One region of the Rhizobium pantanalense genome, then DNA from elsewhere that is predicted to be linked to it. Evidence: riboswitches for the same ligand, from Rfam matches in the RefSeq annotation. Region 1 holds a riboswitch; each other region holds the start of a gene.
The links. Region 1 has a riboswitch for cobalamin ahead of cobU (bifunctional adenosylcobinamide kinase/adenosylcobinamide-phosphate guanylyltransferase). Riboswitches for the same ligand answer to the same signal wherever they lie in the genome.

Region 1 (9,810 bases):
ATGGAGGCGACGACGACCATGGCCAGCGACATCATGATGGTCTGATTGATGCCGGCCATGATGGTGGGCAGCGCGAGCGGGATCTGTACGTTGAAGAGTTTCTGGCGGTGCGATGAGCCGAAGGCGTCGGCGGCTTCGAGCACCTCCTTGTCCACAAGACGGATGCCGAGATTGGTCAGGCGGATCATCGGCGGAACGGCGTAGATGACGACGGCGATGAGGCCCGGCACCTTGCCGATACCGAAGATGACGACGACCGGAATGAGATAGACGAAGCTCGGCATGGTCTGCATGACGTCGAGGATCGGATTGACGATCGACTGCAGGCGGTCCGAACGCGCCATCAGGATGCCGATCGGCAGGCCGATGACGATGGCAATGAGCGTACAGACGGTGACCATGGCGAGCGTGACCATCGTGTCGGTCCAGAGGCCGAAGACGCCGATGAGGATCATGGAGATTGCAGTGCCGGCAACAATTTTGAGGTTGCGGCTGGCGGCATAGACGACGAGCATCATAGCGACGAGTATGATGAACCAGGGCGTGTTGGTGAAAACCCATTCGAGATAGTTCAGAAACCATTGCAGCGGCTGCACGATAGCGTCGATGAGATTGCCGTAGGCGCGTACGGACGCCCTGAAACCGTCATCGATGTTCTTGCGTGCGAGACGTATGATCGACTCGTCTATTGCCGGAAAGTTGCAAAGCAAATTCGGCAGGATCGTACACTGGATAGCCATGTATTTCCCCTTCTTAGTCCGGTTCTGTCCCGCTGCGCTCGTGTGGCATTCACATGCGAACAGCACTGCAGCGCTGCGACCGGTTCTTCAGGCTGCCCCTGAATTCTTACAGCATTCGCCGCCGTCAATCTGCACTCGTTGCGACCTTGCGCCATGTCGCTCTGTCGGTATGAGCGTCATACCGATTGCGGCGCGCGAATGTGAAATCGGCGGCAGGCACGCGCCTGCCGCCGACTCTGCAGCATGGATCAGAGCGAAGCCTTGACCTTCGTGGCGACGTCCGGAGCAACCCACTTGGTCCACATGTCGGGGTAAGTCTTGAGGAAGTACTTGGCGCCGTCCTCGTTCGTACCCTGATTGTCGGTCATCCAGGCAAGAACCTTGCCGACGGTGGCGTTATCCCACTTGCGGGTCTTCATGTAGTCCATGGCGATGCCGGCCTTTGCGGCAAAGTCCTTGGTAACGACGGTATAGACATCCGAAACCGGATAGGAGTTCACCTTCGGATTGGCGCAGTCCTGCTGCGACGTGCAGGCATCCCATTCCTTCTTGTCGTGCGGCACGTTGAAGCTCAGACGAACCATGTCGTACTTGCCGAGAATGGCGGTCGGTGCCCAGTAATAGCCGAGCCAGCCGGTCTTCTTTTCGAAGGCATTGGCGATCGAGCCGTCGAGGCCTGCCGCCGAACCGGTATCGACCAGCGTGAATCCGAGCTTTTCAGCGCCGAGGGCCTTATAGAGATTAGCGGTGGAGATCTGGCAGTTCCAGCCGGCCGGGCAATTATATACTGCGCCCTTGGAGGAATCTTCGGGGGCGGGGAAGAGTTCCGGATGCTTCAGCGCGTCCTGAACGGTCTTGATATCGGGATGGGCGTCGGCGAGGAATTTCGGAATCCACCAGCCTTCCACGCCGCCATCGCTCAAGAGCGGTGCCGCCTCGATCAAGCGGCCTTCGGAAACGGCCTTGTCGAGCGCGGTGCGCACCGCGTTGACCCAAAGCTCGGGCGCAACGTCAGGCTGGCCTTTTTCGTCCATGGAGGTAAAGGTCGGCTGCGTGTCGCCGGTCACCAGAGTGACGTTACAGCCATAACCGTTTTGCAGGATGATCTTGTCGACCTGGGCGGCAACGCCTGCCGATGCCCAGTTCATTTCAGCGATGGATACGCTGCCGCAATCTGCGGCCTGCGCCGAGCCAGCCAAAGCATAGGCGCCGAATGCGAAAATGGCTGAAGCGAGAAGCTTCTTCATTGATATCGTCTCCCAATTTTTCGTTACGTTGCGGAAATCGACTCCAAACGCGTTCGATTTCTGTCGATCCCCTGTCAGCGCGGTCTAATTGCAACCGTTCATACGCCGCTGACGACGCCGGTACGGTCCCCTTTGCTGCCGTCGTGCATTTGGTCTTTTTGCGACCGCGGAACTCTGTCGCGGGCGGGCATTCTTTGCATCGACGTTGGGCAGCCTAAGGATTTGAATGAATAAATCAACAGCCCGTCGGCCAATTGCAGTTATCGTGCCTCTTGGAGAAGCTCAAATAAGCGCCTGAATTAGCCTGTTTTCTGCTATTCGTGGCTGCAAAACGATCATTGCGTGGCTTCCACGAAGCTCGCCGTCGAGGCGGAGTTAAATACCGCCCAAATATCGCGTCCCTGAAAGACGTTTTGTATTCCATTTGCGTCGTTTGCGATTTCTCAACACAAAGAGGAAAATTTTCAAAAAATTTTCAGATTCACTCTAATTTAAGCACTTAATAACCCTCCGGTAACGATGTCGGTTTATCAATCGATGCGTGGCGGGGGACATACCGCTGCTTCCCTGGATCAGGTATTGCGTACCGGGGAAAGCGAACCTTGTGGTGTTTGTGCAAGGAAGCCGGCGTTTTTGGCAAACCGCGTCGATCTCCGGATCGCGCGGTTTTCGCGCTTTAGAGGGTGCCTTTATGAGACAGCTTGATCTGCCGCGAAGCGGCAGCCGTTCCGATCCCGATAACGGTCAAAAATAAAGCCGCCGATGCGGTCGCATGGCGGCTTGGCATGTGTCGGGTTGGCGGATTGACGCGCTCTCAGCCGACATTATAGGTGCGGATGAAGCCGATTGTGCCGAAGCGCGTGTCGAGCTGCTGCAGGCGGCTCTCCGGGCGGCGAACCGGAAGCTTGCCATTCCAGGCGATCTGAATGGAATTCTGTCTGTTGAAGATGAAGAGCATTGGGGTATCCTCCGACCCGGACCGGCCGGTTTCGTTGTGTGTTTTCGCGATGGAGATAACCCTCTTCCGCCTAACTCACAATGGATGAAATCGTCATCCAATGTCGCAAACAGAGCATGTTTGAGGGTGGTGCATTTTTGTATCGTGGTCACTCTTTCCGGAAGCCGGAGATCGCGGCAGAATCAAGGCGGAATCTAGCGTTTCAGTGGCTGTAGCGGCATCGAGGTGGTGGGGAATGACAAGAGCGATCATGCTGCAGGGAACCGGCTCCGATGTCGGAAAAACGGTATTGGTCGCAGGACTATGCCGGCTGTTCGCAAACAGGGGTGTAAGGGTGCGCCCATTCAAGCCGCAGAATATGTCGAACAATGCCGCCGTTGCCGAAGATGGCGGCGAGATCGGACGGGCGCAGTGGCTGCAATCGCTGGCGGCGCGGGTGCCCTCATCTGTTCACATGAATCCGGTACTGTTGAAACCACAATCGGAAACCGGCAGCCAGATCATCGTGCAGGGCAAGGTCTGGGGGCATGCCAAGGGCAGAGACTATCAGGCGCTCAAGCCGCAGCTCCTCGGTGCGGTGCTCGAAAGCTTCGCCACAATGCGGGCGGGGACGGATCTCGTCATCGTTGAGGGGGCAGGTTCGCCCGCCGAGATCAATCTGCGGCGCGGCGACATTGCCAATATGGGTTTTGCGACGCGCGCCAATGTCCCGGTCGTGCTGGTCGGCGACATAGATCGCGGCGGCGTGATCGCGTCGCTGGTCGGCACGTACCATATCTTGCCGGAGGAAGACCGGCGGATGATCCGCGGCTATCTCATCAACAAGTTCCGTGGCGATGTCTCGCTTTTTGGCGAGGGCATAGAGGCGATTCGCGGCTTCACGGGCTGGCAATGCCATGGTGTCGTGCCGTGGTTGAAGGCGGCGGCGCGCCTGCCGGCGGAGGATTCGGTCGTGCTGGAGCGGCTTGCCCGCGGCTCGTCCGGTGCTTTGAAGGTAGCCGTACCCGTGTTGTCGCGCATCGCCAATTTTGACGATCTCGATCCGTTGCGGGCCGAGCCGGATGTCGATCTGGTCTTCGTCCGCGCCGGTGAGCGTTTGCCTGCGCATGCGGGGCTTGTGATATTGCCGGGCTCCAAGTCGACGATCGGTGATCTGCTTGATCTGCGCCAACAGGGATGGGACCGCGATATAGCCGCGCATGTGCGCCACGGCGGGCGCGTCATCGGCATTTGCGGCGGCTATCAGATGCTCGGCCATATGGTTCACGATCCGCTCGGTATCGAGGGATCGGTGACTGATACGCCCGGATTGGGCCTTTTGGATATCGAGACGGAAATGGCGCCGGAAAAGACGGTGCGCAACAGTACTGCCATTTCTACGGAATATGAGGTGCCGCTATCGGGCTATGAAATCCATCTTGGCGTGACGCGGGGGCCGGACTGCGAGCGGCCATCGGCCATGATCGACGGGCGGCCCGATGGAGCGATATCGCCGGATGGACGCGTCATGGGCACATATCTGCATGGGCTCTTCGGCAGTGATGCTTACCGGGCAAAGCTGCTGGCAAGCTTCGGCCTTTCCGGCGAGCGCACGAACTATCGCGCCAGCGTCGACGCGGCTCTGGACGAAGTTGCGGCAGAGCTGGAAGCTGTGCTCGATCCCGCCTGGCTTGACAGCCTGGTCAGTTAGAGTTCGCCTGACACTTCCCGGCGGCGGCGGTCGAGCTCTTCGCTGTAGCGGCGCAGCGTATAGCTCTCCGTCAGTAGACCGATGACCTTGCGCTCGATCAAATCGTTGACCACAACGAGCGCTTCGCTCTTGGTCTGCTCAAACATGGCGGCTGCCTGCTTGGCGTTCATCTGCGGCTGCAGGAATTCGTTGCGGAGCCGGATGAAATCGGAAAGACCGTGTTCCTCGTCGTCTTTTTCGATCGGGCTCGCATAGACGTCGGGCACGAGAACCATTCCGGAATATTTCTCGTTCTTGTCGATCAGGATGACGCGCTGGGCCGAGCCGATCGGAAAATTCTTGCGGAATTCTTCGATGCTCATGTCGATACTGCCCGTATGCACGTCGGGGCGCATCATGCGAGCGACCGTGAGATTGCGGATCCAGCCGACGTCATGGGCGCTGCGGATGCTCTCGCCGCGTAGGTGGAAGCGCCATGTGGCGAAGGAGTAGCCGAAGGTCGTGCGCACCACGAGCGACGAGGTGATGACGGCGGCCAGCACCAGGGCGGTGATCGGAAAGTCCCCGGTGATTTCAAGCGCCAGGAAGGTCATGGTCAGCGGGCCGCCGATGATGGCAACAGCAAGCGAGCTCATGCCGACGACGGCATAGACGGCCGGCGTCAGCGTGGCATGATCGAAATAGGGTGCGCAATAGGCGAAGATCTTGCCGAGCAGCGCGCCCATGAACAGCGAGGCGAAGAAGAGGCCGCCTCTGAAGCCGGAGCCGATCGATATTGCGGAGGCGAGCGATTTCAGCAGGAATAGACCCGCCAAGGCGCCCAGCGTCACGTCCGTAGACAGATTGAGATGCAGCGCGCCATGGCCGGCAGACAGGACCTGCGGCGAAATCAACGCCAGTGTTCCGACGACCAGGCCGCCGAGCGCGGGCCGGAACGGCGGCGCGATGGAACTCTTGCGTGCCAATTCTTCGACCCAGGCGACGCCCTGCATGATCAGGATGCCGATACCGGCGCAGAAGGCACCAAGCAGGATGGCTGGAAGATAATCCGCCGGAACGATCGCCCCGAAATGATCGATATCGATGGCAAAATCGTCGCCGGCGAGCAGTCTTGCTATCATGGTTGATATGAGCGCCGAAACGACGACGGGTGTGAGGGTCACGATCGAATAGCTGCCGATAATGAGCTCGAAGGCGTAGAAGGCGCCGGTGAGCGGCGCATTGAATGCTGCGGCAATAGCGCCGGCCGCGCCGCATCCGACGAGCATGCGCAGGTCCGCGCGGCGCATCTGCATCTTATAGCCGAATTTGGAGGCAATGCCGGCCGCGAGCTGTGTGTAACCTGCTTCAAGCCCGACAGACGCGCCGAATCCATTGGAGATCAGGTTCTGCACGGCGACGATGATGCTGTCGGTCAGCGACATGCGACCGCCATGTAGCGCATTGGCCTCGATCGGGTCGACCATCGGTTTCTTGCGCGTGCGCGATAATATGTAGAGCAATATGCCGAGAATGATGCCCCCTGCGATCGGTGCAATGAACAATACGGATTTGTCCTGAATTGCCATCGCCGCCGAACTCAAGCGTTCGTAGTCGGTTATGCCGTAGATGACGCTGTGAAGTTTGCGCGAGATATAGCTCATCGCGGTAACGGCACAGCCGGACGCTATTCCCACCAGGGCGCCGGCAAAAACAAGTCCCAGCTCGCCACGACGCAGCAATGCCCTGAAGCGACCGAGATCGAATAGGACCGAGAAGACGCCGAGACGTCGCGGTTGGAATTTCTGTAGCATTGGAAGCGGACGATACGTTTTTGCTCGAATGTGAGGGCTTACCCTCTATAAACTCCTAACATCAAAGAAATACGGCAAAAAAGCCGCTGATTTCATGCGAATTTTCAACCGATTTCGCAATCAGGATGGCGCAGGTCGCATCCATGCCCTTGATTGACTTGAACTAAGTGAAAGCCTAATCATTGCGGCATAACGAATGGTTCCTGAGCGGCGATCTGCCGCATGGGATGAAAAGGGAATGTGAAGGGGCGGACCCAATCCGGGCGTTCTCATCACAGCCGACCCCGCGACTGTAGAGCGGTCAGGGTCTTTCGTTCGGTTTGAAGCCGATTCTGTCGATAGTTCGCATGGGGCGAACGGGGCGGGGGAGGCTCAAATCGAAAAAGCCACTGGTGTGGCATCATGATCAACCGGGGCTGGACGCCTCTTATTCTACGAATCGTCCGCCTTTTCATGATGCATTGCCGGGAAGGCGAGAAGGATCCGCTGGCGCACGATCGGGGGCGACCGTTTCGGTCCGCCCCCGTCGCGGCGTCTTATCCGCGAGCCAGGAGACCTGCCATGCGTGCCGGGCGCAGAGCCTGTTTTGGGACGCGAGTTCCGCTGCCAGCACGGAGGTTGTCATGGCGCAAGACGAGTTTTCGGCGTATGGGCGCCTGTTTCCCGGTTCCAGCGACGTGCTGCCGACCCTCGCTTTTGCTTGGGAGTGGGCATAACGCATGTCGGCTTCTATTTCCCAAGCGGTCTTCGTCCTTGGCGGCGCGCGTTCCGGCAAATCCAGGTTTGCTGAATCTCTGGTTTCGGACACCGGTCTCGAACGTCACTATGTGGCGACGGGGCAGGCGTGGGACGATGAGATGCGCGAGCGCATCGCCCAACATCGTGCCGATCGCGGCGATCTCTGGCAGACGCATGAGGAGCCGATCGATCTCGTCGGGCAGCTTGCCGCTGTCGACGCGGAGGGGCGGGCGGTGCTTATCGACTGCCTGACGCTCTGGGTGACCAATCTGATGATGGCCGAGCGTGACATGGCGGCGGAATTTGCCGCTCTCACTGCATTTCTACCAACTGCGCGATCAAGGCTCGTTCTCGTCTCCAACGAGGTTGGCCTGGGAATCGTGCCGGAAAATCGCATGGCGCGCGAATTTCGCGACCATGCCGGCCGCCTGCACCAGATGGTCGCTGCGGCAAGTGCCGAAGTTTATTTTATCGCAGCGGGCTTGCCGCTGAAAATGAAGGGCTGATCCATATGAACCAGGAAAAGATTCCCGCCACCGTCATCACCGGCTTCCTGGGAGCCGGCAAGACGACGATGATCCGCAACCTCCTGCAGAATGCCGGTGGCAAGAAGATCGCTCTGATCATCAACGAGTTCGGCGACCTCGGCGTCGACGGCGACGTGCTGAAGGGCTGCGGCGCGGAGAACTGCACCGAGGACGATATCATCGAGCTGACCAATGGCTGCATCTGCTGCACCGTCGCCGACGATTTCATTCCCACCATGACGAAGCTTTTGGAGCGTGATGCGCGCCCGGATCATATCGTCATCGAGACCTCGGGCCTTGCTCTGCCGCAGCCGCTGGTCGCTGCCTTCAACTGGCCCGATATCCGCACCCACGTGACCGTGGACGGCGTCATCACCGTCGTCGACAGCGCCGCCGTTGCCGCCGGCCGCTTTGCCGACGATCACGACGCTGTCGAGGCTGCCCGCGTCGAGGACGACTCGCTGGACCACGAAAGCCCGATCGAGGAACTGTTCGAAGATCAGCTGACCTGTGCCGATCTGATCGTGCTCAACAAGACCGACCTGATCGACGTCGACGGACTCGGCCGTGTGCGCGCCGAGGTCGCCTCGCGCACCGCCCGCAAGCCGACAATCATCGAGGCGAAGAATGGTGACGTGCCCGCTGCCGTCCTGCTCGGCCTCGGCATCGGCACGGAAGACGATATCGTCAACCGCAAATCCCATCATGAACTGGAGCATGAGGACGGCACGCCGCATGACCATGACGAATTCGACAGCTTCGTCGTGGAACTCGGCCCGATTGCCGATCCGGCCGCCTTCGTCGATGCGCTGAAGCGCGTGATTGCGGAGCATGATGTGCTGCGCCTCAAGGGCTTCGTCGATGTCCCCGGCAAGCCCATGCGCCTGCAGCTTCAGGCCGTCGGCAGCCGCATCGATACCTATTTCGATCGCGCCTGGACGCCGGGTGAAGCGCGCGCGACCCGGCTCGTGGTGATCGGCCTGCATGAGATGGACGCGGCGATCGTTCGCAAGGCAATCGAGGCATTGGTCTAATCGATGTCGTGTCTTTGCCGTGCGATACCCCCCGTGTCCATCGGACCTTTCGCGACATCTCCCCCACAAGGGGAGAGATTGGGAACTCGCGACTACGTTTTTGCGAAACGGCTGACTACCGAGGTTTTAGTCGCTTCGGATGGTCGATGGGGTGAGGCATGGCGCCAAATAATCTTCCCCCTTGTGGGGGAGATGTCCCGAAGGGACAGAGGGGGGTATGCCGCCGCATACTCTAAGGTCTGATGCATCTCCTCCTGGCTCAAAAGGGAACGATCAGCGACGGCGAGGAGGCGATCGATCTCGGGCAGTCGCCCGGCGATATCCTCTTTCTGTCGGCTGCCGATACCGAGCTTGCGGCGATTGCCACAGCGCATGGTGAGGGCGATCGTTCCCTTCGGCTTGCAAGCCTGATGAGCCTCAAGCATCCGATGTCCGTCGATACCTATATCGACAGGACGGCGCGGCATGCGAAGCTCATCATCGTGCGGGCGCTGGGAGGGGCGAGTTACTTCCATTATGCGCTGGAGGCGCTGCATGCCTGTGCGGTGCGTCAGGAGGCCCTTATCGCGGTGTTGCCGGGCGATTCGAAGCCCGATCCCGGGCTGACACCATTCTCCAACGTCGCGCTCGACGATCTCAATGCCCTCTGGTCCTATCTGATCGAGGGCGGAGAGACGAATTCGCGGGCGTTTCTTGCCTACGCCGAGGCGATGCTCTCGGGCGCAGAGAAGCCGATGCCAGCAGTGCCCCTGATGAAGGCCGGCATATGGTGGCCGAGCCGCGGCGTGATCGGTGTCGAGGAGTGGCGGAGAGTTTCCAATTTGGGGGTGGTGGTCCCGGAGGGGCTCGAACCTCCGACGGTCGCAATTTCTTTCTACCGCGCCCTCGTACAGAGCGGTGAAACCAGGCCCGTCGAAGCCATGATAGAGGCGCTCATTGCCGAGGGCATGCGGCCGCTGCCGGTCTTTGCCTATAGTCTCAAGGATGCCGTATCCGTCGGCATTCTCGAAAGTGTCTTTACCGAGCTGAAGCCGGGCGTGGTCATCAACGCGACGGGCTTTGCCGTTTCGGCGCCTGGCGCGG
Region 2 (9,810 bases), on a different contig from region 1:
TCGTCATTCGCTTGGCGCGCCTTCGGCGCGGCTGCCGCTCCACCACCGATAGACGGAATGGAGAAGGAAGGGCGCGGGGAAGCACCTGCGTTGTTCATCGGATTCATATTGTAGGACGTGCCCGATCCCGGTGCTGCATATTGCGTCCGCTGGCGATTTGCAAAGAAACGCATGGCAAAACCGATCAGCAACACGATCAGACCGATCTGCAGCAGCATGCCGAGGAAGCCGACACCGCCGCCAAAACCGTGACCCAGCATCATGCCAAGCAGCCCACCGGCGATCAGGCCACCGATCATCGATCCGCCAAAGCCGCCGAAAAGGCCTGGACGCTGTGGCGCGCCGAGCGGCGGCTGCGTCGTTGTCTGCTGCTGCGGCCGCTGCGTCATCGACCGGTCGATCGGGGCAGCCTGCGTAGGCGCCGTCCGCGTTATGGCCGGTGTATCAAAGGTGCGCGTTCCGCGGCTTCCGAAGCCGCTGGATCCAGCCCGACGCGCGTCGGCGGCATCAAAGGTCGCCACGGACGAAGCGGCGGCAACGACGACGATGGCTGCAATCTTGGCGAAACGCGGTACTGCACTGAACATTGGCTCTCCTGTCATAGGGCAGAAAGACTAATCCGCCCCCTATATGGGGATGCCTGTTCGTGATTGTAAGGCTGCGATTTTAAGTTGGTGCAACTTTCAGATTTCAATCCAGAGCAAGCCGGCCGCGCGAGCACGCGGATGACTGGCCACACCCTTCGAGACGATCCTAATCTTCATCCGCTCCTTCGATCAAACCGTCATAAACCTCCATCATCGCGTTGGTAATGGCCTGGCCAAGTGCGTTACCGGCCGCGCGGACATCATCCTCTGTGCCGTCCCGTGCGGCTCTTGCCAATTCAAAGCCCTCATCGCTGATGATCTGCTTTGCGACCTCGATAGCCCAAAGCCCGAAATCACCGCGGTTGTCTATCTTGATCTCGTGTTCCATTGTCCGTTCCATCCGTTGATCACAGCCGAGCCTCTATAGACCTATCAGGCAAAAGGCCAGTTTCAATGAATTCGTCACCGCTCGCATCCGGATGGCGAAGAGAGTGCCGGAGCTCTGATTCCGGCCCTTCCCGCAGATTCGCAGGCGTCTGCGGGTATCATGGAGCGCTCTCCCATCGGCCGCCCAACCGAGCCATTGACTGGAAAAACGCCTGCGGAAAGCGTTCGAAATGGCCCCGATGCGTCGGAACCTGTGGAAATACAGGCATTCTCGGCCTTTCCGACCCCGACTCCAGGTGACAATGGACATCGGCAATGGAAATGATTCCAGCGTCATCAATGCGGGGGAAGCCTCATGACCACCACCAATGAAATCGCAGACAAGATCGCTGCAGACCACAAGCTTACCAAAGTCCAGAGCAAGGCGATTGTCGAAGCCGTCTTTGCAGCCATTACCGGAGCCGCAACATCCGGCGCCGAAACCTCGATCCCGGGCTTTGGCAAGTTCAAAGTCAAGGATACGCCGGCGCGCGAAGCACGCAATCCGGGAACGGGCGCAACCATCAAGGTTGCCGCATCGAAGAAGCTCGCCTTCACGCCGGCCAAGGCGTTGAAGGATGCGCTGAACAAGTAATCCGGATCGTCAGGATCCGACAGTTCAACGGCCGGCTCTATTTGTTAGAGCCGGCCGTTTGTGTTTCCAAGCGGAGGCGAGCGCCGCTCAGCGACGGCTGCCGTCAGGGCACCGTTTCCAAGGCGACGGCTCGAACCGCCTGAGCTGCGCCAAGCTCGATCCTCAGAAATTCCAGTCCTCATCCTCCGTCGCAACGGCCTTGCCGATCACATAGGACGAGCCGGAGCCGGAGAAGAAGTCGTGGTTCTCATCCGCATTCGGAGACAGCGCCGAAAGGATGGCCGGATTGACCTTGCAGGCTTCCGCGGGGAAGAGCGCCTCATAGCCGAGATTCATCAGTGCCTTGTTGGCGTTGTAATGCAGGAACTTCTTGACGTCCTCGGTCAGACCGACGCCGTCATAGAGCGCTTCGGTGTACTTGGCTTCATTGTCATAAAGCTCCAGCAGCAGATCGAAGGCGAAATCCTTGATCTCCTGCCTGCACTCTTCCGAAAGCCGCTCAAGCCCGCGCTGGAACTTGTAGCCGATGTAATAGCCATGCACGGCTTCATCACGGATAATGAGACGGATCATGTCGGCGGTGTTGGTGAGCTTGGCGCGGCTCGACCAGAACATCGGCAGATAGAAGCCGGAATAAAATAGAAAGCTTTCAAGGAAGACGCTGGCGACCTTTTTCCGTAGGGGATCTCCGGAAGAATACTGCTCCATGATCAGCGTCGATTTCTTCTGCAGGAACTCGTTCTCTTCCGACCAGCGATAGGCATCGTCGACATCGGGCGTCAGGCAGAGCGTCGAGAAGATCGACGAATAAGAGCGCGCGTGCACCGCCTCCATGAATGAGATGTTCGACAGCACCGCTTCTTCATGCGGGGTGGCGGCATCGGCCATCAGCTTGACGGCGCCGACGCCGTTCTGGATCGTGTCGAGCAGCGTCAGGCCGGTGAAGACCCGGATGGTGAGCTGCTGCTCCTCAGGCTTGAGTGTCGCCCAGGATTGAATGTCGTTCGACAAGGGCACCTTTTCCGGCAGCCAGAAATTCCCGGTCAGGCGATTCCAGACTTCGAGATCCTTGTCGTCCTCGATGCGGTTCCAGTTGATGGCGCGAACGCGGTTTGCCGGCTTGAATTGCATGTTCATTGTCGTCCCTCAAAGGTTCAGAGCGTGCAGGAAACGCAGCCCTGAACCTGCGTGCCTTCGAGCGCCATCTGGCGAAGCCGGATATAGTAGATGGTCTTGATGCCCTTCTTCCAGGCGTAGATTTGCGCCTTGTTGATATCGCGCGTGGTTGCGGTGTCGCGGAAGAACAGCGTCAGCGACAGGCCCTGGTCGACATGCTGGGTGGCCGCGGCGTAGGTGTCGATGATCTTTTCAGGCCCAATCTCGTAGGCGTCCTGATAGTAATCGAGATTGTCGTTCGTCATGAAGGCGGCCGGATAATAGACGCGGCCGATCTTGCCTTCCTTGCGAATCTCGATCTTGGAGACGATCGGGTGGATCGAGGAGGTCGAGTGGTTGATGTAGGAGATTGAGCCCGTCGGCGGCACGGCCTGCAGGTTCTGGTTATAGAGCCCGCCCTCCATGACAGCTTTTCTCAGATTCTGCCAATCTTCCTGCGTGGGGATGGCAATACCCGCCTTTTCGAAGATTTCCGCGACGCGCTCGGTCACTGGCCTCCATTCCTGCTCAGTATATTTGTCAAAATATTCGCCGGAAGCGTATTTCGAATTCTCGAAGCCCTTGAAGCTCTGGCCGCGCTCGACCGCAAGCAGGTTCGAGGCGCGAATGGCGTGGTAGGTCACTGTGTAGAAATAGATATTGGTGAAATCGACGCCTTCTTCCGAGCCGTAGAAAATGCGCTCGCGGGCGAGATAACCGTGCAGGTTCATCTGACCGAGGCCGATCGCATGGCTTTCGTCATTACCCTTTTCGATCGAGGGTACGGAGGAGATATGGCTCATGTCGGAAACAGCCGTCAGCGCACGGATCGACATTTCGATCGTCTTGCCGAAATCCGGGCTGTCCATTGCTGCAGCAATATTCAGAGAACCGAGATTGCAGGAGATGTCCTTGCCCATATGCTTGTAGGACAGGTCATCGTTGTATGCGCTGGCTTCGCTGACCTGCAAGATTTCCGAGCAGAGATTGCTCATGGTGATGCGGCCGGCAACCGGATTGGCGCGGTTCACCGTATCCTCGAACATGATGTAGGGATAGCCGCTCTCGAACTGGATTTCGGCGATCACCTGGAAGAATTCGCGCGCCTTGATCTTCTTTTTGCGGATGCGGCTGTCGGCCACCATCTCGCGATACTTCTCCGTCACCGAAATCTCGGTGAGCGGCACGCCATAGACGCGCTCCACGTCATAGGGCGAGAATAGGTACATATCCTCGTTGTTCTTCGCGAGCTCGAAAGTAATGTCCGGAATGACCACGCCGAGCGACAGTGTCTTGATGCGGATCTTCTCGTCGGCATTTTCGCGTTTGGTATCGAGGAAGCGCATGATGTCGGGATGGTGAGCGTTCAGGTAGACGGCGCCCGCCCCTTGCCGCGCGCCAAGCTGGTTGGCGTAGGAGAAGGAGTCTTCCAGCAGCTTCATGACGGGAATGATGCCGGACGACTGGTTCTCGATATGCTTGATGGGTGCGCCGGCCTCACGGATGTTGGTGAGCGATAGCGCCACGCCTCCGCCGCGTTTCGAAAGCTGCAGAGCCGAGTTAATGGCGCGGCCGATCGATTCCATATTGTCTTCGACACGCAGCAGGAAGCAGGAGACCAGCTCTCCGCGCTGCTTCTTGCCGGCATTGAGGAAGGTCGGTGTTGCCGGCTGGAAGCGGCCGGAGATAATCTCGTCCACCAGATCGCGCGCAATCTGCTCGCTGCCCTGCGCCAGCGTCAGTGCGACCATGCAGATACGGTCTTCATAACGCTCAAGATAGCGCTTTCCATCGAAGGTCTTCAGCGTGTAGCTGGTGTAGTATTTGAAGGCGCCGAGGAAGGTCGGAAAACGGAATTTCTTCGCATAAGCGTGGTCGAAGAGATCGCGCACGAAATTGAAGGAATACTGATCCAGCACCTCCTGCTCGTAGTAGCCTTCCGTCACTAGATAATCGAGTTTTTCCCTCAGGTTATGGAAGAAGACCGTGTTCTGGTTGACGTGCTGCAGGAAGTACTGCTTGGCCGCCAGGCGGTCCTTGTCGAGCTGGATCTTTCCGTGCTCGTCATAGAGGTTCAGCATGGCGTTCAGTGCGTGATAATCCAATGCTGGTTCCGCGGCCTTGGCTGGCCGATCATTCGTGGTAGCAGAAAAAGTGCTCTGCGGTTTTTCGCCCGCGTCCCGCGACAAAGAAGAGCTTAGCGTATCCAAAATCGTTCCAATCCCTGTCTGACATTGGCGACATCCTCATCCGTGCCCAGAAGTTCGAACCGATAGAGATACGGCACCTGGCATTTGGCAGAGATGATGTCGCCGGCGATCCCGTAGGTCGCGCCGAAGTTGCTGTTGCCCGCGGCGATGACCCCGCGGATGTTCGAACGGTTGCCCGCATCGTTGAGGAAGCGGATCACCTGCTTGGGCACGGCCCCCTTGCCACCGTCGCCGCAATAGGTCGGGACGATCAGGACATAGGGCGAGGTCGCACAAAACTCATCTCCCACGGCAAGCGGGATACGAGCAGCCGGCAATGCGAGCTTGACAACGAAGCGATGGGTATTTTCCGACCGGCTGGAGAAATAGACGATCTCGCCCACCGCCCGGCTCCCTAAGCGAGAGCGCTGATCATGTCGGGACGGAAGCCAGCCCAATGCAGTTCGCCGGCGACGACAACCGGAACCTGGCGATAGCCGAGACCCTGCACCAGCTCATAGGCGGCGGCATCGGTCGATACGTCGACGATAGTGTAGTCGATGCCTTGGCGATCAAGCGCACGAGTCGTGGCTGTGCACTGGACGCAGGCGGGCTTGCTATAGACGGTGATGCTCATGAGATATCCTCGTATGGATGGGCACGGAAAATCGCTCGGGCATCGGATGATGCCCGCTCGGCGGGTGAAAAGTGGAGGCAAACCTAGCCGGCGGCTGGACGCATTTAAGCGGCCGTCACTCGCGCGGGCGACTATGGATACTCAGGAACATGCACTTCACCCCGAAGTTGTTCATGCGGGATCTTCGAGGAAGCGACGGCGGCCATCATGCCGCATGGATCATCGCTCGCCAGCCGAACACCCCGCCCGTGGACGTCAATGCTCAAGGCAGGTCTCCTGGCTCGCGGGTCATAACATTCGTCCTGCCTTCCCAAGACACGAGGTCTCAGTGACGTCATCAAACGAATGCTCACCGCTCACAGTTGCGGGGGCAGCTCCGGCTTAGCGATCATCATGTTCGCCGACCGGATTCCCGTCTTAGCCTCCAATCCTTGCGAATCAGAAGAACCTCGAACACTAGATATAGTATCTTCGGTTAAAATTGCGTCAACTGCTTCGATGGCGTCAAGCCAATTTCGATGTTGATGAACTCCGACAATCTCGCCTGACGCGTGCACAGGGGGCTGGACAGATGCATCGTCACTTCTTTACGTTGCATATGTAATGTTATTACATAAAGGGCTCTCCATGCCAAACACAAGCTCTGGTACCTTCCTTGCAGCCTCATCCTTGGCTTGCGCCTTGCTGCTTCCCTTGCCGTCGTTTGCCGACGACGAAAAGGGGATGGAAAGCTGGCGACTATTCGTCGCCGATCACAGCCTGCCTATCGTCCGTGCGATCGATGCCTCGAGCGGCGAGGAAATCGGCCGGTTCGATCTTGACGGCTATGCCTCCCTGTCTCTCAGTCAGTCCGGCCGCACCATATTTGCCGTGCAAGGCGAAAAGAATGTGGTCCACGCGATAGCAACCGGCATATCCCTCTCCGACCACGGCGAACATCGCGATATCGAGCTTTCCGATCCGAAATTGCTTCCAGCATCGATCAAGGGCGAAAAGCCTGGGCACGTGGTGACCCACGGCAACGATGTCGCGATCTTCTATGACCGCGACGACAAGTTCGACCTCCTGTCCGAAAGTGGCCTTGCCGAAGGCAAAGCGGATATTCGTTCATTCCGGACCATCGCCGCCCACCACGGCGTTGCCGTTCCGATGGACAACCATCTTCTCGTGTCGGTGCCGAACATTGAGGCGCCTGTCAAGGAAGGCGAATTGCCGCCGCGCCTCGGCTTGCGCGTGCTGGACCGAAAGGGAGAGCAGGTCGGCGATATCAAGCGCTGCACAGGGCTTCATGGGGAAGCGACTTCCGCCCGGCTGGTTGCCTTCGGCTGCGAGGAAGGTGTCCTGATCGCTCGCCCCGGCGGTATCGACGGCCCAAAGGTCGAGATGCTCGCCTATGGCTCCTCCCTGCCAAAGGGCAAGGTCTCGACATTGCTCGGCGGCACGTCCATGCAATTCTTCCTCGGCAATTATGGTGAGCAGAAGGTCGTATTGATCGATTCGGACAATTCTGACCAACCCTACAAGCTGATCGAACTGCCGACACGACGGGTCGATTTCATACTCGATCCGGCAAAGCCGCAGATCGGCTACATTCTCACGGAGGACGGCAATCTGCATCTTCTTGATGTCGTGAAAGGCGCGATCGTGAAATCCGAGACCGTTACCGAACCTTACAGCAAGGACGGTCACTGGCGCGACCCGAGGCCTCGTCTGGCGATCGCCGGCAATCTCATCGCCATTACCGATCCGCGCCACAGCCTCGTGCGTATGGTCGATAACCAATCACTGAAGGAAGTCCGCAGCATTCCCGTCGAGGGACAACCCTTTGCGATCGTTGCGGCCGGCGGATCGGGCGCAGTACATTGAGAGCCTGAGGTGTAGAGGTTGTGATCCGCTTCAGATCATCGATCGTTCGTAGCCAGTATCTGACTGCCGTCGCCTTTTTGGAGCGCTATGTTTAAGCGCGATGCCATCGATCACCAACTGCAGATCATCGCAACGGAAGCCGGCTGTCCGGGCCGGCTCTCGACACTTGGCGATCGATAAGAGCCCGGCTTGCCAAACAGCCCTTGATATCAGGCAGCGTGCGGACGCAACTTTGCGTTCGCGGCACTCTCCAGACGAAGCTTCAGTTCGTAAACCACAGCGCAGATTGCCAAAGTGGCAACCGCAATTGGGATAAACGACACGGCGGACAAGAGCCCCATACGATCCAATCCGTAGGCGATCAGCAACATAACAGTCTGGTGGAGAACATAGTAGGTGAGAACCGCCCTGTTGAGATAGCGGATCACGGCGTTTTCCGATCGGCACCAAATCCTGGCATAGCCGAGAACGGCGACGATCGCGCACCATTGGAACGTACCACCAAGTATTCTCCCGACAGACAGCCGCCACATTTCTGGATCACTGGATGGCAGGCTGGGAAACAGGCATACCAAAGCCACCGCGCAAGCGACCGTCAGAATCAACGCCGGTCTCCGCATGTTGACAATAGCATCCCAGCAATCGTCACGCGTTGCCATCACAGCTCCCATCACGAACGCAGCCATATAAACGGCATGGCTATACCAATCAGTCAAAAACTCCAGTGACGGGGGGAAAATTGGTCTCAAAACGAGCCGAAGGAAAATGAACAGCAAGGCGGGCGCTATTAGTACCCATTTGCCCGTAAGCCAAGGGGCAAGCCGATCTCCAATATAGGACAACAACGATGGCCACACCGCCACCGCGAGCGTGATGATCACGGTATAGCTCCACAGATATAGGAGATACCAAAGATGCTGCATGCCGGCGAGCAGCGTCTGCTCACCGCTCGGCAAGGAAACCGGAGTCAAGGTCAGATAATTCCAGAAGACCTCCAAAAGGCTGATATGCACTCCCATCTCGGCGTTCAAAAATACATATATCTGTGGGGGAATCAGAAACGCCATGCCCGCCAGAAAAGGCAGCAATAATTGTCTTGTCCGCGCACTTCTCAATGCGCCTGGAGGACGCTTCACAAGCAGCATGCCAGTCACGGCGCCGGAGATGAAAAACAACAGCGTCATTCGCCACGGATGCGTCAACAAATGGATTATATCGAAGGCGGGAGAACTGTCCGGTGCCTTCAGCATGAAATTTCTCGAATTATAAATCAGGCTAACGTGGTAGACGATCAGCAGCAAAAATGCTGCCACCCTGACAAAATCCAGATCATGCCGACGTGATGGTCTCTCCATATTTTCGCATTTTAGATTTCAACCATTAATTGATTATGTAGTGAACTACTCAAAATTTCCCGTTGGGCCGCAAGCCTCCCTGAAGCTTGGCCGAGCAGGCCAGAGCACCCTGAGGCGAACGCCCATATCGAAAAACGGCACCTTTCCCAAGCACGGCAGTCTCTCCGCCAAAAGGATGGGCAGAGCCCGACGGGACGCTTGACACTCAGCCAGCGAACTTTTATTGATACGTATAACTAATACGTATAAGTACGCGAGCGATGACAAACGGACGAGCAACGCAAAAGGATGTCGCAAGGGCTGCGGGGGTCTCGCAGGCCACCGTTTCCATGGTGCTGAGCGGCGGCGGAGCATCCATACCGGCGGAGACATGGGAGCGCATCACCAAGGCGGCAAAGGACCTCGGCTACGTACCAAACCGTTTTGCGCAAGCGCTCAAGACGAGCCGCACGATGACCATCGCCTGCATCGTGCCCGACATCACCAATCCGTTCTATCCGTCTTTGATTCGCGGCATTCAGTCGATCGCCGACGGCCAGAACTACGATGTGATCACGGTCAACACGGACGGGACGCCCGAGCGCGAGCGTCATTTTCTCGATTGGGCCCGACAGGGCCGTGTCGATGGCGTGGTCGGCGTCTTCTTCACGCTGAAGGCCAAGGATTTCAATCCCTTGGTCGAGGCCGGCGTTCCCATAGTGAGAATTGAATCATCCAAGAAGCGCGGTGGCGAAATTCCGATCGACGACATCTATGTCGACAGCAGGGCGGCGGCGCAGACGGTGACGGAATATCTGCTGCGCCTCGGTCACAAGCGCATCGCGCTCGTCGCCGGTCGCGGCGGTCCGCAGGCCCATCGTATCGAGGGTTATCGTACGGCGCTCTCAAAACTCGGCCATCCCGATCACGTCGTCATTGATGACGAATTTTCCGAGATGGGCGGCGTCCGCGCGGCCGAGAGCATCCTCGGCGGCGATTTCAGACCGACCGCCATCTTTGC
Region 3 (9,810 bases), on a different contig from region 1:
TGCCCCTATCGCGTGCCGGGCACGCTCACCGATATCGATGTCAATGTCGTGCCGATGACGAAAATTCAGCTCGCCAAGATCTGGCCGCAGGGCGATCTCCTTCCGGCCAAGCCGCTGCCCGCGCCGGACCTGACGATCGCGCTCGCACAGATGTGCAGCGGGCCGCGCCAGACGCTCGTCTCGCTCATGGCCGATATCGACCCGGTCGTCACGGCGTCAACGCCGCAATCGAAGCCGGTCGAGATCAACGAACTGAATTACCAGGATTTCTAGAGCGGATTTAGACTTTAGGTCGAATAGACCTAAAGTCGTCCGGCTCTAGGCCTCGACCTGGACGTCCGTCTTCGGGCGCGAACAGCAGGCGAGGATATAGCCCTCGTCGATCTCGTCATCGAGAATGCCGCCATTGTGGCTCATCTCGACTTCGCCCGAAAGCTTCAACACCCGGCATGTGCCGCAGAGGCCGGATTCGCAGGCCGCACCGATGCGCACGCCGGCACCGCGCGCCGCCTGAAGCACGGTCTGCCCCGCCGCGCAGACGACATCCTTGCCAGCCATGGTGAAGCGGATCGTCGTCGCGGCCTCGCCCGATGCATCATCGGAAACCTCCGCAAGCGGCGTTGCCGCATTGGCCGGCTGGAAGCTTTCCTGATGGTAGCGCGACATGTCGAAGCCATGGGCTTCCAGCATGGAGCGCACGGCATCCATGAAGACTTCCGGGCCGCAGCAGAAGATCGTCCGATCCATGAAATCCGGCGCCAGCAAACCGATCTTCGCCTTGTCGATGCGGCCCTTCAACCCCGACCAGAGATCCGTCCGGCCGCAGCCTTCGACGATGAAGCCGAGATTGAGGTTCGGCATGAAGCGCGCGAGATATTCGAGCTCCGAGCGGAAAATGATATCGGCCGGGCCGCGCGAGCAGTTGACGAAGGTGATATCAGACAGCGGTGCGATATCGGACATGTAGCGCGTCATCGACATCATCGGCGTGATGCCGGAGCCGGCAGAGATGAAGAGGTATTTCTCGCCGGGATGACGGATATGGCTGAAGTCGCCGAGCGGGCCGAACGCCTTGATGCGCATGCCCGGCTTCAGGTTCTCGAACATCCAGCGCGTGCCGATGCTGTCCTTCTGCGCCTTCACCGTCACGGCGACCGAGAAGGGCCGCGACGGCGTCGACGACAGCGTATAGGTGCGCATGACCGGCTCCGGAGCCGTCGGCAGCTCCAGCGTCACGAACTGGCCCGGCAGATAGCGGAACCAGTTGTCCTTGTCGGAGCGGAACGTGAAGGTCATCACGTCGGGCGCTTCGGGCGTTGCCGAGAGGCATTCGAGCACATGCTGCCTGTCATTCCAGGGCTGCATCTGATCGAGGTGGCGATGCGGAAGGGAGACGGTCATGTTCATGCTCAGGCAACCGCCGACAGCTTGGCTTGGTCGCCCTGCAGCCGGTTGATCATGAACGTCGTGTACCATTCGACGAACTGCATGACGCCACCTTCGTGGATTTCCGAATAGGGACCGGGCTCATAGGCCGGCGAGCGGATGCCGAAGGCATTTTCCTCGACGATGCGGCGGTCCTGATCGTTGGTTTCGGTCCAGACGTGGGTCAGCTCTTCCAGATTATAGTCGACACCTTCGACGGCATCCTTATGGACGAGCCACTTCGTGGTCACGGCGGTTTCCTCGGCGCTGATCGGCAGGACACGGAAGGAAATCGCGTGGTCGCCGAGCATGTGGTTCCACGTCGTCGGATAGTGGAACAGCAGCATGGTGCCGATGCCGTTGATCGTCACGTCGGATGAGAGCGGCCGCCTGACGGCGTTCTGGCCCGACATGGTGTAGCTTTCGGCCCCTTCGATCAGCGGCATGCGCGCGGCGCGGAACTGGCCATCCGGCGAGATCTTGAACTCGCTCGGCAGGCCGGCGGCTTCGCAGCGCTGCCAGTGTTCGGCGATGACGGGGTCATTCATCGCGCCTTGCACGCCGGTGACGGTCGGCGCTTCCGGGAAGGTGCGGCAAAGCTCGGGGTGATTGGCCGCGCAATGGTAGCATTCGCGGTTATTTTCCCAGACGAGCTTCCAGTTGCCCTTTTCGATGATGGTGCTCTGGAAGGCGACCTTGGCTTCGCTGATGCGGTGCGGTGCCATGTAGGGCTCGATCGTGGCGCGAACCGGGGCGAAATCGGGAACGTTCTGCGCGAGGCAGATGAAGATGTAGCCGCCGACGCTTTCGCAGTGAACCGGCTTCAGCGAATATTGGCTCTTGTCGAAATCCTCCGCCATCTGGCGGGCGAAGAGCAGCGAGCCGTCGAGCTCGTAGGTCCACTGGTGATAGGGGCAGACGAGCTTTGCCGAGGAGCCGCGCTCAGTGGTGCAGACACGCGAGCCGCGATGGCGACAGCTATTGTGGAAGGCGCGGATGACCTGATCGCGGCCGCGAACGATCACGACGGGATAATCGCCGATCTGGACGGTGAAATAATTGCCCGCGCGCGGCACTTCGCAATCATGGCCGATGAACAGCCAGTCGCGATAGTAGATCGTCTCCATATCGAGCTTGAAGTAATCCGGATCGGTGTAGAACGGTTGCTCAAGGCTGAAACCCGTCCGGTGGTTCTTCAGTTGCCGCAGAACTTTGCTGCCGATGTCCATTTGCCTATCCTTAGCAGTACCAGGAGGCGGGCAAAGGACATGCGCGGCCGATTGGGAGCGGCCAAAAGCAATGTCCCGACCACCCGCCGCGGTCAGTAAACCTATGTGCCCAAGGCTGGTTTCCGGGCTCTGGAGCGGCGCTGTTTCCAGAGCCCCATGGCACCTTCCCAGGTCGATCCGACCCAGTGGCTTTATCCGCCATGCCTCACTCCACCACCGTTGCGGGGGCAGCGCCGGATTTTGACCGGCTTCCCAATTCTCCGTCTCCCTAGCAGACGGCACCTTGAGATTGATGGCATCATAGCTCCCGGCTCCGCCAGCCGCTGCGCTGCAATGCGACATCGGCTCCGAAATTGACGACAGGCGATACGGGACGTCTGGACGGTTGCATGTCGTGAGAATATTGGAAGGTGATTCAATCATTTACTCGCCCGCGCGAGAGGTGGCCTGAGCATCGCATTTGCATTCTGCCAATGACGCTTTATTCTGATTGCGACAAGCCCGCGAACGGCCGCTATTCAGGAGAATAAGTGCGTGGCGGAAAGCGCCTGCAGAGTCGGTAGCGAGAGTTTTCGCTCAGGCGCGATTAAGCTCGGCTCAAGCTCCGTAATCCATCATGTCCTCCGAAGAGTTTTATAGCGAGATCCGGCATGGCCAAACTCAGATATTTCGACGCTGGGAAGCCCGCCGAGCCCGAACCGGCGCCAGCGGTATCGACGACGGGATACACAGAATTCCTGCGCACCGGCCGCATCAACCGCAACAGACTACACTGGCTGCCGGAAGAGCGGGAATACCTTACCCACGAGCAGGTGGCTGTGCGCACGGCACAGAAGCTCAGGGATGCCGGCGAAAAGACCCATGACCGGCTCAACAGCTTTCACAAGTCCATCCGCTTTCCGAAGCTCATCTTTCACCACACGCTGAAGGACACGCCGCATCTCGGCTATTGCCATGTCACTGCCGCGAGGACGCAATTCGCTCAATATGAGCAGGTGAACTGGGCCTTCTACATCGCCAACTTCTTTGCTCGGATCGGCCAGGAAGAGAATTTCTTCGAGGACATCAGCCTCAAATATTCGCGAATGTATTTCGCGGTCGCGATCCATCCGGACAGGCAAGCCGAAGACAAGAAGCTGACGATCAACCGCGACGTCAGAGGTAATGGCGTGCTGTTCCACACCCACGACCCGCAGATCGCCATCCGCAATGTTCTTCTCCTCGGCGCGCGCAACGAGCAGCTTCGCGATATCATTCGCCAGCTTTGACGATTGATCCGAAGACTCGAAGGGCATAAGAAACGGCCTGAACTGCAAGCAGGCAGGCCATGGCTCGACACATAGACATTCTCGAACATCCGCAAACGGCAATAGAAGTGGCGACAGCGACTCTCGCCGAGGGTCTGCCGATCGGGCTGCCGACGGAGACGGTCTACGGCCTTGCCGCCGATGCCACCAATCCTGCCGCCATTACCCGGATCTACGAGACGAAGGGGCGGCCGCGCTTCAATCCGCTGATCTGCCATATGAGCGATCTCGCCATGGCCGAACGCTATGCGGTCTTCGACCCCATCTCCCGTAAATTGGCGGAAGCCTTCTGGCCCGGCCCGCTGACGCTGGTGCTGCCGCTGAGACCCGACAGCGGCATCCATCCGCTGGCAACCGCCGGGCTCGACACGGTCGGCATCCGCGTGCCGCAAGGCTTTGCAGGCGAGCTGATCCGCGCCTTCGGCCGTCCGCTTGCCGCGCCGAGTGCCAATACTTCGGGCAAGATCAGTGCCACCAGCGCCGATCACGTAAGTGACGATCTCGGGGAACGGATCACGCTCATCCTCGATGCCGGCGCCTCGGTCGTCGGCGTGGAGTCGACCATCGTCAAGGTCGAGGATGGCGAGATGCGCCTGCTGCGGCCCGGCGGGCTGGCGGCAAGCGAGATCGAGCGTGTGGCCGGCAAGGCGCTGAAGCGCAAGAAGAAGGCTTCCGCTGCCATCGAGGCACCGGGGATGATGGCTTCGCATTATGCACCGGGTGCAGCCGTGCGGCTCGACGCGACTGAGGTTTCCCCGAACGAAGCGCTGATCCGCTTCGGGACGCCAGATATTCCGGGCATCGAAAAGGCTATTGCCGTGCTGGATCTGAGCGCTGCCGGCGATCTTTCCGAAGCCGCCGCAAACCTCTTCGACTTCATGAAGCGCGCCGATGCCACCGGTGCGGCCACGATCGCCTTTTCGCATATTCCCGACGAGGGCCTCGGGGAGGCCATCAACGACCGGCTGCGCCGCGCCGCCGCGCCCAGAGAATAAATCAGCCCGACATCATCAGGCAAAGGACACGCCATGAGCAGCTCCGCCCCCTCTTCCGACCTTCTCGATCGCTTCGCCGCCATCGTCGGCGAAAAACATGCCGTGCGGGACCCTGCGGAAATTGCGCCGCATCTGGTGGAAAACCGCGGACTCTATCACGGCGCCTCGCCCATGCTGCTGAAGCCCGGCTCGGTGGAAGAGGTTTCGGCGATCCTCAAGCTTGCCAGTGAGACCGGGACGGCTATCGTTCCGCAGACCGGCAATACCGGCCTTGTTGGCGGCCAGACGCCGCGCGAGGGCTGCTCGGACATCATCCTGTCGCTGGAGCGCATGAGCCGCGTGCGCGATATCGATCCGGTCAGCAATACCATGATCGTCGACGGCGGCTGCATTCTGGCGGATGTTCACAAGGCAGCGGCCGAGCATGGCCGCATGTTTCCGCTTTCGCTTGGTTCCGAAGGCTCCTGCCGTATTGCCGGCAATCTTTCCACCAATGCCGGCGGTACGGCGGTTCTTGCCTATGGCAATATGCGCCAGCTCTGCCTCGGCCTCGAAGTCGTGCTGCCCACGGGCGAGATCTGGAACGGATTGCGCCGCCTGAAGAAGGACAATACCGGCTACGATCTGCGCGATCTCTTCATCGGCGCGGAAGGCACGCTCGGCGTCATCACCGGCGCGGTGCTAAAACTCTTTCCACAGCCACTCGGCCATCAGGTCGCCTTTGCCGGCCTGCAATCGGTCGATGATGCGCTGACCCTGTTCAAGAATGCCTCCCGCCTCTGCGGCACGGCGCTGACCGGCTTCGAGCTGATGCCGCGCATCGGCGTCGAATTCACCACGCGACATATTCCGGGCGTGCGCGACCCGCTGGAGACGGTGCATCCCTGGTATGTGCTGATCGACATCTCCACCTCGGATTCGGCCGAAACGGCCGAGCGGATGATGACGACACTGCTGGAAAAGGGCTACGAAGACGGTCTCGTCCAGGATGCAACCATCGCCAGCTCGGAAGCACAGCAGAAGGCCATCTGGCATATGCGCGAGAGCATGTCAGACGCCCAGAAACCGGAAGGTGGCTCGATCAAGCACGATGTTTCCGTGCCGGTCGCGCAAATCCCGCAATTCATGGCGGAAGCCGAAAAGGCGGTTATCGCTGCCATGCCGGGCGCACGCGTCTGCGCCTTCGGCCATATGGGCGACGGCAATATCCACTACAACATCTCGCAACCCGTCGGCGCCGACAAGACCGAGTTCATCGGCCGCTGGCGCGAGATCAACAAGATCGTGCATGGTCTGGTGCTGCGGCATGGCGGTTCGATCTCAGCCGAGCACGGCATCGGCCAGCTGAAGCGCGATGAATTGGCTTCGATCCGCTCCGATATCGAGATCGACCTGATGCGCCGGATCAAGACGGCTTTCGATCCGGCGGGGATCATGAATCCTGGCAAGGTCCTTAAGGTCTGAGGTTTAGACTGTCACGACGACCCGCTCGGAAGCGAAGCAGCCGATCTGGCAGGAAATGACCATACCATCGGCATCAATGTCCTCGCCGGCATAGGCAAGCACTGGTACGAGGCGCGATTGCTGCAGCAGGCGGGCTTCGACTTCAGTCGGCATGCGCGCGGTGATGTCGGTGGAGCGGCGCCAATAGTCCGTCACGCCATACTCCCTCAGGGCTGCCGTGAACGAGCCCATTGCGGCGAACTTCTCCGCCAGGCGGGGGAAGCGCTTTGCCGAGCAGCTGCGCATGACGACGGAGACGGGAAGCGCGTCGGCATTGGCGACCAGGCACATGTTCAGCACTGCCTCGCCCGGCCGCAAATTCAGCCTTGAGGCGATATCGGCGGATGCCGGACCCTCCTTCACCGAGAAAACCTTGCGCGTGAGGTTCGCATCCGTCGCAGTCAGATCCTTGCTGAACCGCACCTTGCCGCCCAGTTGGAAACGAACGGGCATATCGGCGCGGACATAGGCACCGCTGCCGCGCGCCACGCGTAATAGTCCCTCCCCTTCCAGTTCTGCGATCGCACGCCGCATCGTCACCCTGGAGACGCCGAATTGTTCGGACAGGGCCCGCTCGCTCGGCAGGCGACTACCCGGAGCATAACTGCCCTTGTCGATAGCGCGTCGGAGTTCCGCGGCAACGCTCGCCCAGCCTCCAGCAACTTTTGCGCCTTCGCCCTGTCGATTTTTCTCTTCCATCACAAATCTGTCGCCTTGAAATTGGTATATACCAATTTATAAAGATTCAGATCGTTTATGGAAGGGTTCGGCATGGGCGACAAGCGAATATATGTGACTTCGGTCAGCAGCAGCGGCGTGCATGAGTTCAGCAAGCAGACCAAAGATTACATTCAACTGCTGACCGGGCTCGGCGTGGAGGGCGACGCGCATATGGGGGTGACGGTGAAGCATCGCTCACGCGTCGCGATCGATCCGACCCAACCCAACCTGCGCCAAGTGCACCTCATTCAGGAGGAGCTGTTCGACGAGCTTACTGAAAAGGGTTTTTCCGTTTCGCCGGGTGACATGGGCGAGAACATTGCGACCCGAGGGATCGACCTGCTCTCGCTGCCCCAGGGGACACGCCTGCATATCGGCGCGGAAGCGATCATCGAGGTCACGGGCCTGCGCAATCCCTGCAAGCAGATCGATAATTTTCAGAAGGGCTTGCTGCACGCTGTACTCGACAAGGATGCCGATGGCGGGTTGGTCCGCAAGGCGGGGATCATGGGCATTGTCGTGCAGGGCGGCTGTGTTCAGCGAAATCAGATTATCCACGTCGAATTGCCGCCGCTGCCGCATGTCAAGCTTGAGCGGGTTTGATGCGCTCCGTATGAAGAGAGGTTAGCTTTAAGTATGCCGCGCGTCTGATACCCCCTCTGTCGCTTTCGCGACATCTCCCCCACACGGGGGGAGATTGGTAGTTTGCAGCGCTCTTTCGCCTCAAGCTGATATCGCGTCTGTTGAAATCGAAGTTTCTATCTTAACAAGGGCAGGCGGCAAACTCCCAACGATCTCTCCCCGTGTGGGGAGATGTCGCGAAAGCGACAGAGGGGGTGCGCACTCTCCGCGACGACCGCGGCCAGCGTCGCCCCCCAGCTGGATCAATCGAAATCGTCCTGGCCCGAATTGCCGCCGCCATTGCGGTTACCGGAGATGATCTCGCGTTTGCCGACGTGGTTGGCGGGGCCGACCAGACCGTCCTTTTCCATGCGCTCGACGAGCGAGGCGGCGCGGTTGTAGCCGATGCCGAGGCGGCGCTGGATGTAGGAGGTCGAGCACTTCTTGTCGCGCATGACCACCTTGATCGCCTGTTCGTAGAGATCGTCCCCGTCTTCCGAGGCGATCGCGCCCTTGTCGAAGACAGCCGTATCTTCTTCCTCGTCTTCCTCATCCTCGTCGGCGGTAACCGTGTCGAGATATTCCGGACGGCCCTGCAGCTTCAGGTGCGCCACGACCTTCTCGACTTCCTCATCGGAAACGAAGGGGCCATGGACACGGGAAATGCGGCCGCCGCCGGCCATATGCAGCATGTCGCCCTGGCCGAGGAGCTGTTCGGCACCCTGCTCGCCGAGGATCGTGCGGCTGTCGATCTTCGAGGTCACCTGGAAGGAGATGCGGGTCGGGAAGTTCGCCTTGATCGTGCCGGTGATGACATCGACCGAGGGGCGCTGCGTCGCCATGATCAGATGGATACCGGCGGCACGCGCCATCTGCGCCAAACGCTGGATCGCACCTTCGATCTCCTTGCCGGCGACCATCATCAGGTCGGCCATTTCGTCGACGATGACGACGATGTAAGGCATCGGCGTCAGGTCCATTTCCTGTTGCTCCTCGATCGGGGCACCGGTGCCCTTGTCGAAGCCGGTCTGGACCATGACGTGGATCGTCTCGCCCTTTTCCTTGGCGGAGGCAACGCGGCTGTTGTAGCCGTCGATATTGCGCACGCCGAGGCGCGACATCTTCTTGTAGCGATCCTCCATTTCGCGCACCGCCCATTTCAGCGCCATGACGGCCTTCTTGGGATCGGTGACGACGGGGGTCAGGAGGTGCGGGATGCCGTCGTAGACGGACAGTTCCAGCATCTTCGGATCGACCATGATCAGACGGCACTGTTCCGGCGTCATGCGATAGAGCAACGACAGGATCATCGTGTTGATGGCGACGGACTTGCCCGAGCCCGTCGTACCAGCAACGAGCAGATGCGGCATCTTGGCAAGTTCGGCGATGACAGGCTCACCGCCGATCGTCTTGCCGAGGCCGAGCGCGAGCTTATAGCCACTCTTCTCGAAGTCGGGCGAATCGATCATCTCGCGGAAATAGACGGTCTCGCGGTTGACGTTCGGCAGTTCGATGCCGATCACGTTGCGGCCGGGAACGACGGCAACGCGAGCCGAAAGGGCCGACATCGAACGGGCGATATCGTCCGCAAGGTTGATGACGCGCGAGGATTTGACGCCGGGCGCCGGTTCGAATTCATAGAGGGTTACGACCGGGCCGGGACGGACATGGATGATCTCGCCCTTGACGCCGAAGTCCTCCAGCACGCTTTCCAGCAGGCCGGCATTCTGCTCCAGTGTTTCCTGCGTCATGATGACGCCGGAACGGGCAACGGGCTCCTGCAGCAGTTCCCGCGGCGGAAGCTCATATTCGCCATCCGCAGTACGGGCGATCGGACGCCATTCGGGCGGAGTCAGGGAGACGGGCCGCCGCGGCGAAATCGGCGATGGGGGTGCATCGATCAGGCGCTGCGCTGCAGCTTCGACAGCCGGGATGGTCGACGCAGCCTTGGCGATAGGTTCGGCAGCAGCCGGAGCTGCGACCTTCGTCGGCATCGGGGCAACGACCATT

Region 2: linked by a shared signal. The riboswitch ahead of nrdH (glutaredoxin-like protein NrdH) and the one ahead of cobU (bifunctional adenosylcobinamide kinase/adenosylcobinamide-phosphate guanylyltransferase) in region 1 are both predicted to bind cobalamin.
Region 3: linked by a shared signal. The riboswitch ahead of PH558_RS15995 (aromatic ring-hydroxylating oxygenase subunit alpha) and the one ahead of cobU (bifunctional adenosylcobinamide kinase/adenosylcobinamide-phosphate guanylyltransferase) in region 1 are both predicted to bind cobalamin.

What each region holds. Positions count from the first base shown of each region.
Region 1 covers NZ_JAQJCH010000001.1:1,055,618-1,065,427, forward strand. Annotated here, with positions in the region: gene PH558_RS05025 (ABC transporter permease) at 1-740, opposite strand, end outside; gene PH558_RS05030 (ABC transporter substrate-binding protein) at 989-1,987, opposite strand; gene PH558_RS05035 (hypothetical protein) at 2,802-2,945, opposite strand; gene PH558_RS05040 (cobyric acid synthase) at 3,181-4,635, shown strand; gene PH558_RS05045 (chloride channel protein) at 4,632-6,428, opposite strand; cobalamin riboswitch at 6,609-7,006, shown strand; gene cobU (bifunctional adenosylcobinamide kinase/adenosylcobinamide-phosphate guanylyltransferase) at 7,148-7,672, shown strand; gene cobW (cobalamin biosynthesis protein CobW) at 7,678-8,727, shown strand; gene cobN (cobaltochelatase subunit CobN) at 8,970-9,810, shown strand, end outside.
Region 2 covers NZ_JAQJCH010000015.1:132,903-142,712, forward strand. Annotated here, with positions in the region: gene PH558_RS30075 (Tim44 domain-containing protein) at 1-587, opposite strand, end outside; gene PH558_RS30080 (hypothetical protein) at 754-975, opposite strand; gene PH558_RS30085 (HU family DNA-binding protein) at 1,330-1,608, shown strand; gene nrdF (class 1b ribonucleoside-diphosphate reductase subunit beta) at 1,771-2,745, opposite strand; gene nrdE (class 1b ribonucleoside-diphosphate reductase subunit alpha) at 2,763-4,952, opposite strand; gene nrdI (class Ib ribonucleoside-diphosphate reductase assembly flavoprotein NrdI) at 4,961-5,356, opposite strand; gene nrdH (glutaredoxin-like protein NrdH) at 5,368-5,589, opposite strand; cobalamin riboswitch at 5,839-6,056, opposite strand; gene PH558_RS30110 (hypothetical protein) at 6,217-7,455, shown strand; gene PH558_RS30115 (acyltransferase family protein) at 7,665-8,810, opposite strand; gene PH558_RS30120 (LacI family DNA-binding transcriptional regulator) at 9,071-9,810, shown strand, end outside.
Region 3 covers NZ_JAQJCH010000006.1:19,474-29,283, reverse strand. Annotated here, with positions in the region: gene PH558_RS16005 (glycoside hydrolase family 25 protein) at 1-273, shown strand, start outside; gene PH558_RS16000 (FAD-binding oxidoreductase) at 319-1,407, opposite strand; gene PH558_RS15995 (aromatic ring-hydroxylating oxygenase subunit alpha) at 1,410-2,654, opposite strand; cobalamin riboswitch at 2,751-2,955, opposite strand; gene PH558_RS15990 (DUF6656 family protein) at 3,305-3,922, shown strand; gene PH558_RS15985 (L-threonylcarbamoyladenylate synthase) at 3,982-4,956, shown strand; gene PH558_RS15980 (FAD-binding oxidoreductase) at 4,990-6,420, shown strand; gene phnF (phosphonate metabolism transcriptional regulator PhnF) at 6,424-7,158, opposite strand; gene PH558_RS15970 (MOSC domain-containing protein) at 7,231-7,782, shown strand; gene PH558_RS15965 (DNA translocase FtsK) at 8,064-9,810, opposite strand, start outside.